3 regions of the Rhizobium sp. Pop5 genome follow, and region 3 is predicted to be linked to each of the others. Evidence: predicted binding sites of a transcription regulator. Region 3 holds the regulator's gene; each other region holds the start of a gene.
The links. The regulator PhoB, encoded in region 3, activates phosphate uptake and scavenging genes when phosphate is short. The targets are predictions, from matches to a motif close to TGTCATNNANCTGTCAT.
Positions count from the first base shown of each region.

Region 1: the regulator PhoB is predicted to act here: its motif matches at 2,268-2,284, upstream of NE852_RS18575 (YdcH family protein).
Region 2: the regulator PhoB is predicted to act here: its motif matches at 2,122-2,138, upstream of NE852_RS20745 (DUF2794 domain-containing protein).

Region 1 covers NZ_CP099399.1:3,312,655-3,317,783, reverse strand. Annotated here, with positions in the region: gene ykgO (type B 50S ribosomal protein L36) at 82-207, opposite strand; gene NE852_RS18590 (5-(carboxyamino)imidazole ribonucleotide synthase) at 373-1,449, opposite strand; gene purE (5-(carboxyamino)imidazole ribonucleotide mutase) at 1,446-1,940, opposite strand; gene NE852_RS18580 (YdcH family protein) at 1,958-2,161, opposite strand; gene NE852_RS18575 (YdcH family protein) at 2,390-2,563, shown strand; gene NE852_RS18570 (helix-turn-helix transcriptional regulator) at 2,765-3,025, opposite strand; gene NE852_RS18565 (sulfite exporter TauE/SafE family protein) at 3,096-3,860, opposite strand; gene NE852_RS18560 (thiamine phosphate synthase) at 3,968-4,621, shown strand; gene NE852_RS18555 (tetratricopeptide repeat protein) at 4,632-5,129, shown strand, end outside.
Region 2 covers NZ_CP099399.1:3,771,421-3,776,549, reverse strand. Annotated here, with positions in the region: gene acnA (aconitate hydratase AcnA) at 1-879, shown strand, start outside; gene NE852_RS20750 (thioredoxin family protein) at 1,114-1,854, shown strand; gene NE852_RS20745 (DUF2794 domain-containing protein) at 2,161-2,562, shown strand; gene NE852_RS20740 (GNAT family N-acetyltransferase) at 2,569-3,126, opposite strand; gene NE852_RS20735 (Bax inhibitor-1/YccA family protein) at 3,236-3,964, opposite strand; gene NE852_RS20730 (ABC transporter permease) at 4,145-5,129, opposite strand, start outside.
Region 3 covers NZ_CP099399.1:141,428-146,556, reverse strand. Annotated here, with positions in the region: gene NE852_RS02890 (aspartate aminotransferase family protein) at 1-1,187, opposite strand, end outside; gene NE852_RS02885 (GcrA family cell cycle regulator) at 1,613-2,146, shown strand; gene phoB (phosphate regulon transcriptional regulator PhoB) at 2,322-3,005, opposite strand; gene phoU (phosphate signaling complex protein PhoU) at 3,153-3,866, opposite strand; gene pstB (phosphate ABC transporter ATP-binding protein PstB) at 3,911-4,726, opposite strand; gene pstA (phosphate ABC transporter permease PstA) at 4,742-5,129, opposite strand, start outside.

The sequences.
Region 1 (5,129 bases), 1.3 Mb from region 3:
ATTTGACGTGATCACCGTAGCGACCCACCGGATATGGTTGCGTGCGCAGCTCGCGCGGCAAGGCGATCCGGACGCGCGAAATCAGCCCTGACGAGCCTTGTAGCGCGGGTTCAGCTTATTGATGATGTAGATGCGGCCCTTGCGGCGAACCAGACGGTTGTCACGATGGCGAGCCTTGAGCGACTTGAGCGAATTCTTGATCTTCATTTTTCTGATCCGCGATCTCTATGGGGGAATTCACATTCGCCCGTATCTTTAACAATCAAAAGCGCGCCGTCGGGGCGCGCTCTTTAGGTGGGGGAGCAGATACCCCGTCACCTTATGTATGTCAACCGCATGAAGGTGTTTTTCCCGGGGCTTGGCCGCGTTTTCTCACCGGGAAATCGGCGATTTCGGCGTCACCGTGGTGACATGGCCCATCTTGCGGCCGGGGCGCCAATCGCTCTTGCCGTAGAGATGGACCAGCGTATCGGGTCGCCGCAGCCAGTCGGGAACGGCAAGGATATCGTCGCCGATCAGGTTCTGCATGACGCAGTCCGAGTGCCGCTCGCCACTGCCGAGCGACAGACCGGCGACGGCGCGGATATGCTGTTCGAACTGGCTGACGACGCAGGCAGCCTCCGTCCAGTGGCCGGAATTGTGCACGCGGGGAGCCATCTCGTTGGCAATGAGGCTACCGTCTGCGAGCACAAAGAATTCGATGCCGATGACGCCGACATAATTCAAGGCGGCGAGGATCTTTTCGGCCGCTTGGCGGGCGGCGTCGGCCGTCGCAGCCGGGATTGAGGCCGGGACCGTCGAAGTGTGGAGAATGCCGTCGCGGTGAACATTCTCGGCAGGATCGAAACAGACGACCGTGCCGTCGGTCGCGCGCGCGGCTATGATCGAGACCTCGCGCTTGAAGGCGACGAAGCTTTCGAGGATCAGCGGCACGGCGCCGAGCGCGGCATAGGCCCCGTCAGGACTGTCGGCTGCCGATCGGAAAACCTTCTGTCCCTTGCCGTCATAACCGAGACGACGGGTTTTCAGCACGCCCTGGCCGCCGAAATCCTGGAGCGCCGCCTCGAGATCGGCCTGGCTGTCGATCGCATGGAAGCGGGCGGTTGATATGCCGCAGCCATTGAGGAAGCGTTTTTCGACGAGCCGGTCCTGGGCAGCTTCCAGCGCTTTGGCGGGCGGATAGACCGGGACCTGCGCAGCAAGCGTTTCGGCGGCTGCGACGGGCACGTTCTCGAATTCGTAGGTGACGAGATCGCAGGCGGCCGCGAGTTCGGCAAGCGCCGCCGGATCGTCATAGGCGGCGACGATCTGCCGGTTGGCGAGCTGGGCGGCGGGGCAGTCGGCCTGCGGCTCGAGGATGATCGTGCGGAAATTCAATCTGGCGGCGGCAATGGCCAGCATGCGGCCGAGCTGGCCGCCGCCGATAATGCCGATCGTTGCTGCGTTCATTGGTCGTCCATCGGGTATTCGGCGACGGCCGCACTCTGGCGTTCGCGCCATTCGTCGAGCCGGTCGGCGATCTCCTCGTCGGAGAGGGCAAGCACGGCGGCGGCGAGAAGGGCGGCGTTGACGGCGCCCGCCTTGCCGATGGCGAGCGTTCCCACAGGAATGCCCGCCGGCATCTGTACGATGGAAAGCAGGCTGTCCTGCCCGGACATGGTTTTCGACTGGACCGGCACGCCGAAGACCGGCAGCGGCGTCATCGACGCGGCCATGCCGGGCAGATGCGCAGCGCCGCCGGCGCCGGCGATGATGACCTTGAAACCTTCCGCGCGCGCGCCTTTGGCAAAATTGACCAGCCTGTCGGGTGTGCGGTGAGCCGAAATGATGCGCGCATCATAAGGGATCTCCAACGCTTCCAGCGTGTCGGCGGCGTTCTTCATGGTCTCCCAGTCGGACTGGCTGCCCATGATGATGGCGACGGGTGGTCTGTCTGTCATCTCTATGGCTATTCCTCTCAGGCGATGATGTCAGGGATGATCTGATCTTCCAGCTTGGAGAGCTTGTCCTTGATGACGAGCTTCTTCTTCTTCATGCGCTGGACCCGCAGGGCATCGCATCCCGTCTGGATCATGGCATTGATCGCGGCGTCGAAATCTTCGTGCTCCTGGCGCAGACGCGCCACCATGAGCCTGATATCCGCCTGTTCCTGATCGGCCATATGCATTCCCCGTTATCGTCCTCGGATCTTGTCCGATCTGCCGATGATTTCCGCAAGCTCCTATCACCAAATACAGGTAACGGCTAGTTAGTCTTGATCATGAATTTGCCATCGAGTCTTCATCTTTTGGCCTTCGACAAGCCTTCAAAAATGTGTCACAGTCCGGCGGTTGACACCTTGGTCCCCGACGAAGATGGCCGGGGAAAGGTAAGAGGAAGGAAGGGTCAAATGACAGTTGAAGCTCATCTTGAATCACTCCAGAAGAAGCATGTAGCACTCGAGGAGGAGTTGCACGCGCTCAGAACAGCTCCCTCGATCTCCGATACCGAAATTGCCGAATGCAAGCGCCGCAAGTTGCGCATCAAGGACGAGATTCAGCGTCTCAAGTCATCCGTCCACTAATCCTCCCAAGAGATCCTGGTGGATCATCTTGCGTTAGAAGAGGTAAATCCATCCATTCCGCCTGAAATCAGCAAGATCCGGTGATCTCATACCAGATTTGCGCCAGTCCGATGCTTGAGGCATTGCGGCTGGCGCTTTCACGATGGGGCATATTCAAGCGGGTTCACGTGATCCGCATCGTGTCCACGGCGGGAACACGCATCAGGCCCAGAATTGATCCAGCCATAGATTGAGCTTGTCGAAGCCGCGGTTGTTGACCGTGTAGATGCGCCTCGTGCCTTCCGAGGTCACCGAGACCAGGTTGCTGTCGAGCAGCGCCTTCAGGTGTTGTGAGACAGCGGGGCGGCTGATCGGCAGGCCTTCGGCGAGCTCGTTGACCGTTCTTGGAGCGCGACGCAATTCTTCCAGCAGAAACCGCCGGTTCGGATCGGCAATCGCAGAGAAAGGGTCCGTGTTCGACATGCCGGGAAAGCTACGTCAAACCGGCCGTTCCGGCAAGGAAATTGTGCGTTGCAGCGTAGGGTGGCCTTTATCAGCCGCTTAGGCCCTCACGCACGATCAGGAAGGCGGCGATCAGTGCCATGGCATACATGAAGGGATAGAAGATCTCCGGCCTCATGCGCCGCACGCACCAGGCGCCGGCAAGGGTAGCGAGAGGCGCGAAGGGCAGAAGCGTTGCCGAGGTCGCAAGATTGTGCGTGTCGAGCTGGCCGAGCGCGAAATAGGGGATCAGCTTGATGGCGTTGAGGATCGCGAAAAAGCGCACGCTGGTGCCGGTATATTCGCGCGGCTGCAGTTTGAGCGGCAACGCATAGATCTGGAAGGGGGCGCCGCCGGCATGGGCGACGAAGCTGCCGTAGCCGGAGAACGTGCCCCAGAGACCGGCCGCCACCGGCCGCTGGCCGCGCGGCGGAATCACCTTGCCGGCGCCGGGGCCGAAATTGTTCCAGAAATAGCGCAGGCAGAAGAGGATGGTCACCGCTCCGATGACGATACGCAGCATATTGCCCGGAACGATCGCCGAGGTCGCCCAGCCGAGCCCGATGCCGAAGATCGCGCCTGGCAGCATGATTTTTAGCGTGGCCCAGTCGCCATGCCCGCGCCAGACGACGAGAGAAATTATGTCCATGAAGACCAGGATCGGCAGCAGGATCGCCGCCGCCTCGACCGGCGAGACGACAAGGGCGAGGAAGGGCAAACCGATCAGCGACAAAGCGTCGCCCATGCCGCCTTTGGCAAGACCCACCAGCAGAACGGCAGGTACGGCAGCGTAATAGAATGATAAGTCCTGCGGCATGCTTTCGACGTCCTCCCCTTGCAAGCCTCCTCTAACGGAACTACTCACACAAAACGAGTGCGGATCCGCCATTTCGAGGAGGAATTCGCAGGAAACGGAAAGACCCCATGACCGAACCGGAAAACCGCTGCCGCCTTGTGCTCATCGCACCCGATATCGCCGATGCCGACGAGCAGGCAAAGATCATCGCCGACGCCCTGAAAGGCGGCGACGTCGCCTCGGTGATCCTGCCGCAATACGGGCTCGACGACGGCACCTTCCAGAAACATGCCGAGAAGCTGGTGCCGCTGATCCAGGATGCGGGTGCCGCGGCGCTGATTGCCGGCGACAGCCGCGTCGCGGGGCGGGCCAAGGCCGACGGCCTGCACCTTTCCGGAAACGCGGAGGCGCTGTCGGAAGCGATCGACAAGCACGCACCGAAGCTGATCGTCGGCGGCGGTAATGCGGCCGACCGGCATCATGCGCTGGAGATCGGCGAAGTCAGGCCGGACTACATCTTCTTCGGCAAGCTCGACGGCGATATCAAACCTGAGGCGCATCCAAAGAACCTTGCGCTCGGCGAATGGTGGGCCTCGATGATCGAGATTCCCTGCATCGTCATGGGCGGCACCGATCCGGCCTCGGCGCTTGCGGTTGCCGAGACCGGCGCCGAGTTCGTGGCGCTGCGGCTGGCGGTCTTCGGCGAGCCCGGCCGTGCCCCCTCGGTCGTCGCCGATGTCAATGCGATGCTTGACGAAAAAGCGCCACGGTTTGAGGATTGAAATCGCGCTCATGCCGATCCCGCCCGCCCGTCTCTTGAAATATTTCCTCGCCAGCCTGGCCGTCTCCATCGCGGCCGAGCCGGATATTGCCCAGGCACAGGCGCCCGACAGCGTCATCAGCCAGCCCGGCACGGCGCCGGCTGCGACCTTCCGCACCGACCGGCTTGGCGACAAAGACGTGAAACCCTCCGATGGTGTCGGCGTATTCGATCGCATGGGAGCGAAGCTACCCGACCTGCCGCCGGAGAAGGATTACAAGGGGCCGATCGACGAGGCCTATGGCGCCTATCAGCGCGGCTATTATCTGAGCGCGATGGACAAGGCGCTGCCGCGCGCCCAGCTCGGCGATCCGGCGGCGCAGACGCTGATCGGCGAAATCCTTTCGCAGGGCCTTGGGGTGAAAAAGGATGTGAAGAACGCCGCCTTCTGGTACGGCAAGGCAGCCGAGGGCGGCGATGCGGCGGCAATGTTTAAATATGCGCTGATGCTGATGGAGGGCGAGGGCGTC
Region 2 (5,129 bases), 800 kb from region 3:
ACCCGCGAGCTCTACGAAACCAAGTATGCCGACGTCTTCAAAGGCGATGAGAACTGGCAGGCGGTCAATGTTCCGGCCGGTCAGACCTATGCCTGGGACGATCAGTCGACCTACGTCCAGAACCCGCCCTATTTCGTCGGCATGGGCAAGAAGGGCTCGGGCGTTGCAGACATCAAGGGTGCTCGCGTCCTCGGCCTGTTCGGCGACAAGATCACCACCGACCATATTTCTCCGGCCGGTTCGATCAAGGCGGCATCGCCCGCCGGCGCCTACCTCATTGGTCACGACGTTGCCGTTGCGGACTTCAACCAGTACGGCACGCGCCGCGGCAATCATGAAGTGATGATGCGCGGCACATTCGCCAATATCCGCATCCGCAACCATATGCTCGGCCCGAACGGCAAGGAAGGTGGCTACACCATTCACTATCCGTCGAAGGAAGAGACCTCGATCTACGACGCCGCCATGCAGTACAAGGCCGAAAGCGTGCCGCTCGTCATCTTCGCCGGTGTCGAATATGGCAACGGCTCTTCGCGCGACTGGGCTGCCAAGGGCACCAACCTGCTCGGCGTCAAGGCGGTGATCGCCCAGTCCTTCGAGCGTATCCATCGCTCGAACCTGGTCGGCATGGGCGTCATCCCCTTCGTCTTCGAAGAGGGCACGACCTGGCAGAGCCTCGGCCTCAAGGGCGACGAACTCGTTACCATCGAGGGGCTCGACAAGATCAAGCCGCGCGAGAGGAAGATCGCCAAGATCACCTATGGCGACGGCTCCGTGAAGGAAGTTCCGCTGCTGTCGCGTGTCGATACGCTCGACGAGGTGATCTACCTCAACAATGGCGGCATCCTGCAGACGGTTCTGCGCGATCTCGCTGCCTGATTTTTAAGAAACGTGACTGATAATGGGCCGCCGGAAAGCAGTTTCCGGCGGCTTTTCTTTGCGGCGAGTGTATTCGGCCGGGTTCACGATGATTTGTTTTACCCGGGTTCCGGCCAGGCTACGTCTCACCCGTTCGTGACTTTTCGTTTGGACCCGGAAGGATTATTCGTACGTTCATATCTCAGAGCCTCCGGTTCAAACACGCTGTCGGCGCTGAAAAAGAGGTGCAGGTGAATGTCCCCCCGTTTTGTGATTCCGCTGATCGCCGGCATTGTTCTCGCAGGCCCGCTGCAGGCCGAAGACGGCACGCCGAAAGGTGTCGTCGAGCTCTTCACGGCGCAGGGCTGCTCCTCCTGTCCTCCGGCTGACGCCGCCTTCCGCAAGCTAGTGAGCCAGGGCGATGTCATCGCGCTCGCCTATCATGTCGATTACTGGAATTATCTCGGCTGGGCCGATACGCTGAGCTCCAAGGAAAATACCGAGCGGCAGTACGGCTATGCCAGGACGATGGGCCGCAGCAATGTCTATACGCCGCAGGCGATCGTCAACGGACGCGGCCATCTGGCGGGCTCCGATCTCAGCGGGATCAACAGCAAGATCGATACCTACAGCAGCGAAGGCAACGGGCTGACTATTCCCATCAGCGCATCGATGCGCGGCGACGAGCTGGAGATCAAGATCGGCGCGGGGCAGGGCAAGGCCAATGTCGTGATGGTCTATTTCGACAAGGAAAAGACGATCGATGTCGAAAAGGGCGAAAACAGCGGTAAGAAGATTTCCTATCTGCACAGTGTCACGAATGTCGAAACGGTCGGCATGTGGGACGGCAAGGCGACCAATCTGACGCTGCCGGCGAGCGTCCTGCAGCGGCCGCAGCTCGAGGGCTGCGCGATTCTGCTTCAGTCGGCGACCGCAGACGGCGATCCGGCGGCGATTCTCGGCGCGACTGTGGTGATGGCTGGAAAAAATATATGAGATTTCATCCGGTTACGGATGAAATGCCGGGCGGCCCGGCCGAGCGTATTCGGGGCTGGGGTTAAGGTCGATACGCTCCGCCGGGCCCTTTGGCGCGCTGGCGCCAAACCGGGATGCATAATTCTCCTGCAAATGAGGCGCTGTTTTGACTGAAATGCGGCACGGGAGGAGAAAGCGTCGTTCCTCCCCAGCGCATTGAACACGTGGCTGCGGTGCGGCCGAATGTGACGGGCGGCGCTCTTGCAATTTATGGCGGCTCGGGCACACTGTCACTCTCCTGTCACAAGCGGAGGCCTTGGGAGACTGATGACAGATCAGCCGGATTTGCGACACGGCGAAAGCCGCTCCGTCGACAATAGTTCCTCAGTCGTCGTCGATCTCAGGGAATACAAGCAACGCAAGGACCCGGTTCCGGTGACCTTCCATCGGCGCGAGCTGGACGCAATCCTCTGGATCTACGGCCGCATGGTTGGCGAGGGCGAGTGGCGCGACTATGCCATCGATCACCTGAAGGACAAGGCGGTCTTCTCAGTCTTCAAGCGCTCCGGCGAGATGCCGCTCTTTCGTATCGAGAAGAACCCGAAACTCGCGGCCAAGCAGGGCGCCTATTCCGTCATCAACGTCAACGGCATGATCCTGAAGCGCGGGCACGAGCTGAACCAGGTCCTCAAGGTGTTCGACAAGGTTCTCAAGCTGGTGGACAAATAGGTCCTGTCAGCCCGCAAACAGCGTGCCGGGATAGGCTGACGGATCAGGGTCCGTCGCCATACCCTCGCCGAGGGCGCGCTGCATGAGCATCGTGTCGAGCCAGCGGCCGTGCTTATAGCCTGTGCCCTTCATCAGGCCGACCTCCACAAAGCCTGCCTTGAGATGAAGCGCGATCGAGGCGGGGCTTGCGCCGCCGATAACGGCCACCATCTGACGAAAACCGAGGGCGGTGCAGCGGTCGATCAGCGCGGCCATCAATGCTTTGCCGATGCCCCTGCCACGTGCTTCGGGGGCTAGGTAGATGGAATCCTCGACCATCCAGCGATAGGCCGGACGGGTGCGGAAGGGCGAGGCATAGGCGTAGCCGAGGAGGGTTCCGTCAGTATCGGCTGCGGCGATATAGGGATATTGCTGGCCGACGATCGCTAAAAAACGCTGCATCATTTCCGCCTCCGAAGGCGGCGTGATCTCGTAGCTCGACGTGCCGTTCAGGACGGATTCACGATAGATATCGGTGATGGCGGGGATATCGGCTTGCGTGGCGTCGCGCAGGAGGAAGGACATTTCGGCGGCTGATCCATCGGGAGGAGAAGGCTTTTCTAAAACCATTCCTTCGAAATCCGCGCAATAAAAAAGGCGGCCGAAGCCGCCTTTTCGATTTAAGCGTGCCTGCTTATCTGCGGTTGCCCATGAACTGCAGCAGGAACATGAAGAGGTTGATGAAGTCGAGATAGAGCGTCAGGGCACCCATGATGGCCTTGCGGCCGGCCATAGCGACGTCATCGGCTTCATAATAGAGCTCCTTGATCCGCTGCGTGTCGTAGGCGGTCAGCGCTGCGAAGATCAGAACGCCTGCTACCGAGATCGCGAAGTGCAGGGCCGATGAAGCCAGGAAGATGTTGACGATCGAAGCGATGATCACGCCGAACAGACCCATGATCATGAACGAACCCATCCCCGACAGGTCGCGCTTCGTCGTGTAGCCGTAAAGCGACAGCGCGCCGAAGGAGGCGGCAGTCACGAAGAAGGTCTGGACGACACTCTGACCGGTATAGACCAGGAAAATCGACGAGAGCGACAGGCCCATCAGCGCGGCATAGATCCAGAAGGTCGTCTGGGCGGCGGATACGCTCATGCGGCTGATGCGGAAGCTCAGGAAGAAGACGACCGCAAGGGGCGCAAGCATGACGATCCAGCGCAACTGCGACCGGAACAGAAGCTCGCCGAACTGGGTGAGCTGATTGTCCTGAACAGCGAAGTTGAATGTGAGATATGCGGCTACACCGGTGATCGCCAGACCCAGCGCCATCAGGTTGTAGACCTTGAGCATATATGCGCGCAGGCCTTGATCAATCATCTCGCCGGTCTGAGCGCGGCTTTGATAGTTACGAAGATCAGCCATAGTTTCCTCTTACAAGCTCCGATGGAAGTACGGTGTCGGGTTCTCGACCCGGGCGCCGCTGCGGAGCTCCAGCATGCCTGCCGACAATATGAGGCTTTCGCCGATTGCAAACAAGGGGTTTGCCAAGGCCTGGCCGGTTAAATCGCCGTAAGGTGAAGGCATTTTGGAGGTGCTATTGGCTCAAAGCTCGCGCAGGACAGGTGCTGCCTTTTGCCCAAGGATGCGCCAGGTGCCGATCAGGCCGATGCCGACGGTGAGCACGAGTGCGGTCACGAGCGTCAACCCTGCCACATCGGGCAGGAAGGCGGAGGGCAGGCGCATGATGCGGGCGACGATGAACCAGGCGGCAACGGCGCCGGCCATCAGCGCAAAGATCGCGGTTGCAAGTCCGAGGATCAGATATTCGTAGCTGAAGGCGCGGATCAGCATGGCGCGGGTGGCGCCGAGCGTCTTCAGCACCACCGCATCATGCGTGCGCGCCCGGTTTCCGGCTGCAAGCGCGCCGGCAAGGACGAGGATCGAGGCGACGAGGGCGACGGAGGCTGCGGCGCGGATCGCCGTTGCAAGCTCTGCGACCAGCTGGTTGACGATATCGATCGCGTCCTTGACGCGGACGCTGGTGATCGTCGGATAGGTGTTGGTGACGGATTTCAGGATCGCCGCGTCCTCCGCCGGTGTCGAGAAGGGATCGGTCAGCGTTGCCAGCCAGGCGTGCGGGGCGCCGCGGAAGGTGTTCGGCGAGAAGACCATGACGAAATTGATCGACAGCGATTCCCACTCGACGCGGCGCAGATTGGCGATCTTGGCTGTGATGTTGCGGCCGAGCACGTTGACGGTCACGGTATCGCCGATCTTGAGGCCGAGTTCCTGCGCCTCCTGCGAGGAGAAGGAGACCAGCGGCTCGCCGCTGTAATCCTTGTCCCACCAATTGCCCTCGGTAAGGGCGGCGTTTTCCGGCAAGGTATCGGAATAGGTGATACCGCGATCGCCGTTCAGCACCCAGCGACCGGCGGCCGGCACGTTCCTCTTGGCGACGTCCTCTCCGTTGAAGGCGATGATCCGGCCGCGCAGCATCGGCACTTCCATCAGCTTGCCCTTCGGTGCCTGCGCCTGGACAAGACTCCGGAAAGCGTCGACCTCGGCGCTCTGGATATCGACGAAGAAG
Region 3 (5,129 bases):
TTGACCTTGGACGCGCGAATGCTCTCAGCGGCGCGCTCGATGCGGGCAAGGCCCTCGCGGGCTTCCTCGGCGGTGACGACGAGGGGCGGAAGAAGGCGGATAACGTTATCGCCGGCAGGCACGCCGAGCAGATGGGCGGCACGGATCGCCTGCAGCAGTTCGGCTGAGGGGACTGCGGCCTTGACGCCAAGCAACAGCCCCTCGCCTCTGATATCCTCGATCACATCGGGATAACGATCCTTCAACGAGGCGAGGCCCTGGCGGAAAACCAGCGCGACGTCGCGCACATGCTGAAGGAAGCCATCGGCGAGGATGATGTCGAGCACGGCGCTGCCGACGGCCATGGCGAGCGGATTGCCGCCATAGGTCGAACCATGCGTACCGGCCTTCATGCCGGAAGCGGCCTCTGCTGTGGCAAGGCAGGCGCCGAGCGGGAAACCGCCACCGATGCCCTTGGCGACAGCCATGATGTCGGGAGTGATGCCCGACCATTCGTGGGCGAAGAGCTTGCCGGTGCGGCCAACGCCGGTCTGAACTTCGTCGAGGATCAGCAGCAGGCCCTTCTCGTCGCAGATCTGGCGAAGCGCCTTCATGAACTCGTTGGTGGCAGGACGGACACCGCCCTCGCCCTGCACCGGTTCGATGAGGATTGCGGCCGTGGCATCGGTGACCGCAGCGCGGACCGCTTCGATATCGCCGAAAGGCACCTGATCGAAGCCCGGCGCCTTGGGGCCGAAGCCTTCGAGATATTTCTCCTGGCCGCCCGCGGCGATCGTCGCGAGCGTCCGGCCGTGGAAAGCGCCCTCGAAGGTGATGACATGGAACCGCTCGGGATGGCCCTTGGAAAACTGGTAGCGGCGCGCCGTCTTGATCGCGCATTCGAGCGCTTCCGCACCCGAATTGGTGAAGAAAACCTTGTCGGCGAAGGTGGCGTCCGTCAGGCGCTTTGCCAGGCGCTCCTGACCCGGGATTTCATAAATGTTCGAGAGGTGCCAGACCTTGTCGGCCTGCTCCTTCAGCGCGCCCACAACATGCGGATTGCTGTGGCCGACCGATGTGACGGCGACGCCGGCGCCAAAATCGAGATATCGCTCGCCGCTTTCGGTGATCAGCCACACGCCCTCGCCTCGCTCGAACCGCAGCGGGGCACGAGAATAGGTGTCATAAAGCGGCGCGGCTTCAGCCATGGCGCGATCTCCTGATCTAAAAGTTATGGGGCAACTGACTCCGGCTAAGAAACCAGGCCCGAAAAATCAAAAATGCCGCCTCGCGGCGGCAAGCGGTACTATTTCCTTTTCGCGCTGCAATGTCAACAAAACTGCGCCCTTAGCGCATGCAGCAAGCGTGTACAGCGGCATTTCAAGTCTTCAACAGGCATTATTGCAGAAATGACACGCAGGGGCAGCAAGTTGGGGAAAACCCGAAATTCGATTCATCCGGATTCACGCGACTCTTGTCACGGAGTCAGCCTCACACTAGGTTAAAGTTCAATTACTAGACTGCATGCGGCGGAACTAGTCACCAAAATTGATCAGGCGTTTCTTGTTTCGGAGGCTTCCGGGACAACGGTGAGGGATTCTGCCATCACCAACGCAAAAGGTGGAGACAGGGCATGAACTGGACAGACGAGCGGGTCGAAAAACTCAAGAAGCTTTGGTCCGAAGGGCTGAGCGCCAGCCAGATCGCGGCGCAGCTTGGCGGAGTGAGCAGGAATGCTGTCATCGGCAAGGTTCATCGACTGAGCCTTCCGGGCCGCGCCAAGGCCGGCGGCACGGCCACGACGGCGCGAGCGCCCAAGCGTACTACGTCGGCGCCGCGCGCCCCGAACTATGCCTCGCGCATCGCCACCCGCACCGTTACCCGCCAGCAGGGCGCAACGATGCTGAAGGAAGAGATCGAGATCGAAACGATCGAGGAAATGGAATACGTGCCGAAGGGCAACGTGGTTGTGCCGATTTCCCGCCGTCTCGGCCTGACGGAGCTTACCGAGCGCACCTGCAAGTGGCCGGTCGGCGATCCGCTGAAGGAAGACTTCCATTTCTGCGGCTGCGAATCCCCCGACAACTCGCCCTATTGCAGCTATCATCAGCGGCTTGCCTACCAGCCGGTCAACGAGCGCCGCAGGGCAGCAGCCCGCGTCAGCTGAGCGTGTGACATCGCTGGACATCAGAAACGGGCCGAGCGGCCCGTTTTTTTATGGAGCTTTACGGAAGCTCAGGTTTTGGATTGTCGATCAAGTCGGCGCGTGCAGACCCTCGGCAGAATGGCGAGGATGACATCGCGGGTTTTGCCAGGATTGTCAGCGGTTAGAATGGAAGCCCTCAGGCTTCCATCGAATAGCCGGCGCCGCGGACGGTGCGGATAACGTCCTGCATGTTGGAAAAGTTCAGCGCCTTGCGCAGGCGGCCGACATGGACGTCGACGGTGCGCTCGTCGACATAGATGTCGTGGCCCCAGACGCCGTCCAAAAGCTGCGACCGGGAGAAGACCCGGCCCGGCGACGACATCAGGAATTCCAGCAGGCGGAATTCGGTGGGGCCGAGGCGGACTTCGCGGCTCTTGCGATGGACGCGATGGGTTTCGCGGTCGAGTTCGATATCGCCGCATTTCAGCACCGTCGACAGAACCTCCGGACGGGCACGGCGTAGCATCGCCTTGACGCGGGCGACGAGCTCGGGGGTCGAGAAGGGCTTGACGACGTAATCATCGGCGCCCGTCGAAAGCCCGCGGACGCGCTCGCTTTCTTCGCCGCGCGCCGTCAGCATGATGATCGGCAGGCGCTCGGTTTCCGGCCGCATGCGCAGGCGCCGGCAGAGCTCGATGCCGGAGACGCCGGGCAGCATCCAGTCGAGGATGAGAAGGTCGGGCGTGCGCTCCTGAAGCCTGATTTCGGCTTCGTCGCCTCGAAGGATGGTATCGACCTCGAAACCTTCTGCTTCGAGATTGTAGCGAAGAAGCACGCTGAGCGCTTCTTCGTCTTCAACAACTGCAACTCTCGGGATCATGCGTGTCGGTCTCCTCGCGCATGATCCTTAAACCGGGGGTGATTTAAGCAATGCATCCTGCGCAAATTCAGAATTGGCTGCGACCTGTTTGCGCGCCCGGATGGGCGCGCACGCGATCTTCTGGTCCGGGCGACTGGTCCGGAACCGTTATTCCGTAACCGCGCCAACGGTGTTGGCGCTGTCGTCCTTCGGACGATCACCTTCCGGCTGTGCGCCGGTTGCCATGTAGTAGATCGTCTCGGCGATGTTGGTGGCGTGGTCGCCGATGCGCTCGATGTTCTTGGCACAGAAGAGAAGATGCGTGCAGCTCGTGATGTTGCGCGGATCTTCCATCATGTAGGTGAGGAGTTCGCGGAACAGCGACGTGTACATCGCGTCGATCTCGTTGTCGCGTTCGCGGATCGCATTCGCCTTGTCGGCGGCGCGCGTCGTGTAGACGTCGAGCACTTCCTTGAGCTGGACGAGCGCCAGTTCGGACAGATGCTCCAGGCCGCGGGCGAGCTTGCGGGGAACGCCGGTGCTCTGGACGGCGATGACGCGCTTGGCGGTGTTCTTGCCGAGGTCGCCGACGCGTTCGAGATCGGCGGCGATCCGGATCGAACCCATGATTTCGCGCAGGTCCGAGGCCATCGGCTGACGGCGGGCGATGGTGACGATCGCCTTGTCGCCGATCTCGCGTTCGGCGTGATCGAGGATCACGTCGTCGGAGATGACTTTCTGCGCCAGCGCGGTATCGCCGTTGACGAGAGCGCGGACGGATTCGCTGACCATCTGCTCGGCCAGGCCGCCCATTTCGGAAATCCGCCTGGACAGGAACTTCAGATCATCATCATAAGCGGAAAAAATATGTGTCGATGCCATGGGGCTTTATCCTCGAATAACGGGAAGGCTTCGTGTCGCCAAAATCAGCCGAAGCGACCCATGATGTAGTCCTGGGTACGCGGATCGTCCGGATTGGTGAACATCTTGTCGGTGTCGTTCTCCTCGACGAGATTGCCGAGGTGGAACATGGCGGTGCGCTGCGAAACGCGCGCGGCCTGCTGCATGGAGTGCGTAACGATGACGATCGTGTAATTTTCGCGCAGCTCGTGGATCAGCTCTTCGACCTTGGCGGTGGCGATCGGGTCGAGCGCCGAGCAGGGCTCGTCCATCAGGATGACTTCGGGGCTGACGGCGACGGCGCGCGCAATGCAGAGGCGCTGCTGCTGACCGCCCGACAGGCCGGTGCCGGATTCGTGCACGCGGTCTTTGACCTCGTTCCAGAGGCCGGCGCGCTGCAGGCTGGTCTCGACGATCTGGTCGAGATCGGCCTTCGACTTGGCAAGGCCATGGATGCGCGGGCCGTAGGAGACGTTCTCATAGATCGACTTCGGGAACGGGTTCGGCTTCTGGAAGACCATGCCGACGCGGGCGCGAAGTTCGACGACGTCGATATCGGGATCATAGATATCGTCGCTGTCGAGCGTGATCTTGCCGGTGACGCGGCAGCCGTCGATCGTGTCGTTCATGCGGTTAAGGCTCCGCAGGAAGGTCGACTTGCCGCAGCCCGAGGGGCCGATCAGCGCGGTTACGGTGTTTTCGCGGATGTTCAGGTTCACGTCGAAAAGCGCGCGCTTCTCGCCATAGTAAACCGAGACATCCTGGCCGATCATCTTATAAGGGACGTTGCTCATCTTCCGATCCAGCGCCTTTTCAACTGCTGCTTCCGTCAACATGTTCATGATGTTTAACTCCGTTTACCAGCGGCGCTCGAAGCGACGACGCAAGAGGATGGCGCCCATGTTCATGACGATCAGGAACAGGAGCAGGACGATGATGGCACCCGAAGTACGCTCCACGAAGGCACGTTCGGCCTCGTTTGCCCACATATAGACCTGTACGGGCAGAGCCGTCGAGGGATCGAGCGGTGTCGCCGGCGCGTTGGCGACGAAGGCGACCATGCCGATGAGCAGCAGCGGCGCGGTCTCACCGAGCGCATGCGCCAGGCCGATGATCGTGCCTGTGAGAATACCGGGCATTGCGAGCGGCAGGACGTGGTGGAAGACCATCTGCATTTTCGAGGCGCCGAGGCCGAGGGCTGCGGCGCGGATCGACGGCGGCACGGCGCGCAGAGCCGCACGCGTC